Linked DNA regions of Teredinibacter purpureus. The protein of the gene in region 2 interacts with the protein of the main gene of each other region in a pairwise test. Links are inferred from orthologs where the notes say so. Each region holds a gene or a part of one and is shown on either strand. Other genes may lie near its edges.

What was found.
Region 1: the proteins of H5647_RS11915 (region 2) and topA interact in binary tests that used the Escherichia coli proteins (3 or more experiments, as listed by UniProt). The link is inferred for Teredinibacter purpureus from one-to-one orthologs.

Annotation. Positions count from the first base shown.
Region 1 is NZ_CP060092.1:3,610,074-3,613,387, forward strand. The notes cover bases 1-3,240. They hold topA (type I DNA topoisomerase), read right to left. Parts: upstream 2,934-3,240; coding sequence 201-2,933; downstream 1-200. Other genes in these bases: H5647_RS15870 (DUF6586 family protein), read right to left, coding at 1-193. UniProt on the Escherichia coli protein: Releases the supercoiling and torsional tension of DNA, which is introduced during the DNA replication and transcription, by transiently cleaving and rejoining one strand of the DNA duplex.
Region 2 is NZ_CP060092.1:2,722,708-2,725,702, reverse strand. What follows is about bases 6-2,926. They hold H5647_RS11915 (YigZ family protein), read right to left. Parts: upstream 1,824-2,926; coding sequence 1,188-1,823; downstream 6-1,187. Other genes in these bases: H5647_RS11910 (beta-mannosidase), read right to left, coding at 1,861-2,926; H5647_RS11920 (XdhC family protein), read right to left, coding at 134-1,078; H5647_RS11925 (nucleotidyltransferase family protein), read right to left, coding at 6-144. Also shown: more of H5647_RS11925, read right to left, coding at 1-5; more of H5647_RS11910, read right to left, coding at 2,927-2,995.

The DNA of each region.
Region 1 (3,314 bases), 890 kb from region 2 along the record:
CACCCTCTACGACAACACGCCCATTGGTAATTTCTGAGATATAAGCCTTTAACGCAAGATGCAATTGCAATAATGCCGCCTGCAAAAATGCTTGCTTCGCAAAACCGCTCTGACCCACCAACGCATTCAACTGCGTCCGGGCATAGAGCAGCTGCAAATCGACTTTCTTTTGAAATACTTCTGCAGCAGCCATCTTATGCTTAGCTTGTTGTTTTCTTTTTAGCAGGCGTTTTTTTAACCGCGACTTTCTTCTTCGCCGGAGCCTTCTTCGCCGGCGCTTTTTTAGCTGCGGCCCGCTTAGGAGCTGGTTTATCCGTTACAACCCATTTACTCCCCTCGTAAAAGGCCTTCCAGCCCGTTGCCTTACCATCGACTTCTGACTGAACATACTGTTCTTTGGTTTTGCGGCTATACCGAACAAGCGTATCAATACCGTCACTATCCTGTGCTGGAGCACTTAACAAAAAGTTATACTTGGGGTCGAGTACGGCTTTGTGCGGTAAAATTTCTTTAACTAGCGGGGCCCGTGTCTCGCGATTTTTAGGGAACTGGCTCGCAGCTAAAAACAAGCCGCTGGCACCATCACGCAGTACGTAATGGTCATCCACTTTATCGCAAATAAGCTCCGGCATATCGATAGGGTCCATTTTAGGCGGTGCAGCTTCGCCGCTGCGCAACAACTTACGGGTATTTTTACACTCGTCAGCGGTACACCCAAAATACTTACCAAACCGGCCAGATTTTAACTGCATATCTTGGCCGCACTTGTCGCACTCAATCAAAGGGCCATCATAGCCTTTAATTTTGAATACACCCTGTTCCACCTCGTACCCATCACAATCTGGATTTCGGCCACAAATATGTAACTTGCGCGTCTCATCCAGCAGGTAGCTATCCATTGCCGTGTTACACAATGAACAACGTCGTTTTTGACGCAACTGCTTTGATTCAGCTTCTTCGTCATCATCTACGTTGACAGCCTCTTCACCAGCCACCAAATTCATGGTGTTTTTACAGCGTTCCTTAGGTGGCAGGGCATAACCAGAACAACCCAAAAACACACCTGTACTGCCGGTACGAATTTGCATTTTACGGCCACAATTTCCACAGTCGATATCTGTTTCCACTGGCTCATTGCGACGCATACCTTCATCGATATTTTGCGCCTGCTCCAACTTCACCGTGAAGTCTTTGTAAAAATCATTTAAAAGCACAAGCCAATCTTTGTTGCCGTTGGCCACCTCATCCAAAGACTCTTCCATATTGGCTGTAAAGCTGTAGTTCATAAGATCGCTAAAGCTTTCAACCAACCTCTCGGTCACTATATCGCCCATTTTATTACTGTAAAATCGACGGTTTTCCACATGAACGTAGCCGCGATCTTGAATGGTAGAGATGATAGCCGCGTAGGTAGATGGGCGCCCAATGCCACGTTTTTCTAGCTCTTTAACCAAGCTGGCCTCGGTGTACCGCGCGGTTGGCTTAGTAAAGTGCTGAGTAGGCATAACGTCGTGTAAATTGAGGGCATCGCCTACTTTTACATCCGGTAAAATAGCATCCTCCTCTTTCTTCGCTATCGCTGGCATAACTTTGGTAAAGCCATCAAATCGAATCACTCGACCACGTGCCCGCAACTCATACTCTCCAGCCGTTACCACAATAGCGCTTGAGGTAAATTCAGCCGGTGTCATTTGGCAGGCGACAAACTGGTTCCAGATAAGCGTGTAAAGGCGCTCTGCGTCCCTCTCCATGTTTTTAAGATGGATAGGCAGACAAGATACGTCCGAGGGGCGAATCGCTTCGTGCGCCTCCTGAGCGCCGTCCTTGCTGGAATACTGATTTGCCTGTTCTGGCAGGTAGGCCTTGCCATATTGATCCAAAATGAATTCTCGGCAGGTTTCAACGGCCTCTTTACTGAGATTCGTCGAATCTGTACGCATATACGTGATGTAACCCGCTTCGTACAAACGCTGGGCCATCATCATAGTTTTCTTTACGCCAAAACCTAATCGTGTTGAGGCTGCTTGCTGTAGTGTCGAGGTTATAAAGGGCGCATTTGGCGTTGATTTGGTGGGTTTGTCTTCACGCTGAGTAACATTGAAGTTACCAGCACGCAAAGACGCATCAGCGGCCATTGCCTGTGTTTCATTGACGGGTTTGAACGCCGCACCTTGAAACTTTTTAACCTCGTACTTGGCCCGCTCGCCTTTTGCGGTATCTAATTGTGCCTTAACTTCCCAGTACTCTTCTGGAATAAACGCGCGAATCTCACCTTCGCGCTCACTGATCAAGCGCACGGCCACCGATTGAACACGGCCAGCAGAAAGCCCACGTGCAATCTTTTCCCACAACAGCGGCGACACCATATACCCAACAACACGATCGAGGAAACGGCGGGCTTGCTGTGCATTGACACGTGCGATATCCAAACGGCCAGGCTTTTTAAACGCCTCTTGGATAGCACTTTTTGTAATCTCATTAAAGACAACACGACGATAGCGGTTGCTGTCGCCACCAATGGATTCCCGCAGGTGCCAAGCAATGGCCTCCCCTTCGCGGTCGAGATCCGTCGCGAGATAGATTTCATCGGCGTCTTCCGCCAATTTCCGTAATTCCGCAACAACTTTCTCTTTTCCAGGAAGCGTTTCGTATTGCGCTTCCCAATTGTTATCGGGGTCAATCCCCATGCGTTTTATCAGTTGCTCTCGCGATTTTGATTTTTTATGTATGATCTTTTCTTCTGGCGACATTTTTCGCGTCAGAGCGGCTTGTTTCGCTCTGGCTTTTGGGTCTACCGGCGCCTTATTCGAACCACTTGTGGGTAGATCTCGAATATGACCAACACTCGACTTCACCACATATTGGTTGCCGAGATATTTGTTAATCGTTTTCGCCTTTGCAGGTGATTCCACAATTACCAGCGATTTCCCCATGAGAGCCTTCTACTTTTTATTCAATGAATTTGGATGTGGTACGCGCTTTTTCACCCCATTGGGGCAATCATGCTCGCATCCCTCTTTTTATACATTTCCGTAATACTGACGTTCAAATAGCCAATTTCTATCTAAGAAATTCGCCAACCCTACTGGTTTAATTTTATACACCAATACAAACTGAATTTACGAAGGTGCGCATATATAAGTCCTTGTTGTTATAACGTCAAGCGCGAATTATTTAGCCTATCGGTACTTTTTTAGGTCGACGACCACCAATTGCCACCAACCAACTAACATTAACAAAAGAACCTAACTATCTGATAATTAGCAATATAATGCCATACGAGACTGAAAGACTACAAACCCAATCATAGCCGT
Region 2 (2,995 bases):
AACAGAATGAATTTCGGCTAAAGTTGCGTCCAGCATTGGCCCTTTGGAACCGACAAGAGAGGCCAATTTACAGCATGAACCAAAGCGACGGGAAGCCCCAGCGGCCAGCACTAGAAACCCTGGCGTTAAAGGATCAGTGCCCATAACACTTAACAAGCTGTGCCGCGATACTAATTGCAATTTCAGCGGGTGTTTTACTGCCAATATCCAAACCGATGGGCGCGTGTAACCGCTCGATTTGCGCGCTTGTAACGTCTAGCTCTCTTAACCTCTTTAGTCTGGCCACGGTTGTCTTTTGTGAGCCCATCACGCCCACATAAAACGCATCACTTGGTAAGGCCTCAAGTAACGCCATGTCATCCAACCTTGGGTCGTGTGACACCGCCACAATCGCTGAGTTCGAATCGGAAAAACGGTCATCAATAAGCCCGTCCGGATATATGCCCACGAATTCAAACGCTTCTGTCTGCCACAGATCGCTTAATGAATCGCTCGGGTCACAAATGGTGACATCAAAATCGAGCGAGCTCGCATAGTTCGCCAAATAAAAACTTGTTTGATTCGCGCCTATTATTAAAAGCTTTCGTGTTGGCCCCATATAGACTTGTAAATGTGTATCGGAAGACTTTAACGAGTGAGATTGGCTCACCACAAACCGCCAAGCACCCGACGCCCGACAAATACACCGGCTCACACCTTGCCGCTCAGCAACGTAATCACGTATGGCTTTCCACTCGGAAAGATCGCAAGGCAACACATTTTCGATTAATACTTTAAGTATTCCACCGCAAGGCAAGCGGATTTCGCCTTGCGCATCCGCCTCTCCACCGTACGGTATTTCACAAGGCAAAGATCCATCGAACTCCCTAGCTAGCAAGCGCTTGATAAGATCGTCCTCTACACAACCACCCGAAACAGAGCCAATAACACCACTCTTTTCACTCCAAACCATCATGGAGCCAGGAGGCCTAGGAGAGCTACCCCACGTGCTTAACACGGTGATAAGAAAGATCTCTTCATGTGCGACCAATCGCTCATAAATAGATTGGAGAATATTCAGGCTAGAAGATGACAACATAATAGGCTTGAAGTGTAATAATAAATGAGGGCTATTAATCTAGCATTGTTCACTGGCCTGCGTGAACGCGATGTGAAATATTAGCCTGATGATTTAAGCGGTAAGAGCATTACGCTTGAATAGTCGCACTACCACACGCTTGAATAGTCGCACTACCACTTGTCGACGACTGCAAAGCTTTTCTGAAAATACCCTCTTGGTCTATAGGCAGCACCACAACGAGTGTTACTTCTACGCCGTAATTTACCTCTAACACTTCGCCTGAACAACGTGCAACCAAACGGCGAGCCACTGCTTCAAAATTGAAATCGATTAAAACCGAAAGTTCAGCCAACGGTATTTTCGCGGCCAACGTAGCGTGATCCAACGCCTGCGATACCGACGAACCATAAGCCCTGACAAGGCCACCAGCGCCTAATTTAATGCCGCCAAAGTAGCGAACAACGATCGCACAAGCATCCCCCGCCCCTCGCTGCACCAGTACGTTCAGTATAGGCTTACCCGCCGTACCCGCTGGTTCACCATCATCATTATACGCTTGCGTTATAGGTTGCTTCGGATCGCCAATGACATACGCCCAGCAATGATGCCGTGCATCAGGAAACTCGACCCGAAGGCTTTCTAAGCGCATCAGCGATTGCTCTCGAGAAGTGACGGGATAGAGATAACACAAGAAACGGCTACGTTTTTCCTCTAACTCAAACACGACCGAATGGGTTAACTGCTGATAAGGCTTCATTGCCATACGTTAGGCACACTTTCTACCACAATAATAGCCGCACTCACTGACAAAGTTCATAATGAATATACTCAATATTTTGAGTAATCTTTTTTTCGAGCGGAATACGACAATGTTGCCCCGGCAGCACATCAAAATAATTCAACAGTAGATGTTGATCCACTTTTAAAAATAAGTTTTTTACAAGTGTATTGGTCGATATAACAAGCGTATAAATATCGCCCTCTTGTTCAACTACTATCGACAATTCAGGCGAATCGAATTCAAGTGCTTTATTCGTATGGAAATAATGTAAGTCTGAACTCACTTCCTCACCCTTTTCGTAACAGATCGCTTGGAGTACACATTGGTGACTGTTTCGCTGGTTTAACAAGTCAGACGTCAAACATCGAAATATTTCTGTACTACTATTCGCAACGGCAACAACTTGAAGATTTTCTGTTACGTACTGCTCTCCACCAAACGATAACAAATTAAGCGTAACGTTAACCGGCGTATTATCCAGTTTATCGGACACCACTTTTAAAACCGTGTTATCACCTTCTTCGACAATCACCACAATGACCGGTTTATACGTTTCTCGAATCGCATAATGAGAGGCCTTCCATCGACCGAAGTAATCGACCGAAGCCCAAGAAGTAACAGGCCACATATCGTTAAGCTGCCAATACATTGTCCCCATGCAATAGGGCCTATTATGCCGGTGCGCCTTAATGGCAAAAGCGAGATAGTCAGCCTGTAATAGCTGGGTCATATACGCCAACTGCTCAAAATCTTTCGGCACGGTATATTCACGCTCAAGGTATTTGATCATCATGCCGTACCCATCAAGAAACTGATTTTTTGACGGATTAGCATATTGTTTTTGATGTGTTTGTAAAACAGAGGATTGAATGTCCCAATCCTCTGGAAGGGAAAAGGCCTCAAACGTTTTTAATTCTGGCATGGCTTGCAGGCCATATTCACTCATAAATCGCGGCAAATATTCATTGAAACCGTTTCGCTCGTGCCCAAGAAACCAAACCCCCCAATAATGCATATCTCCGTCAGTTTTAGCTTTAGGATCTACAAAACCATATTTCGGTGACGACGCCCAATACGCCCGAGAGGGGTCATATTGCGCGACCGCTTGAGGTAAAATTTCATGAAATATAGCTTCATATTCACGCCATACTTTT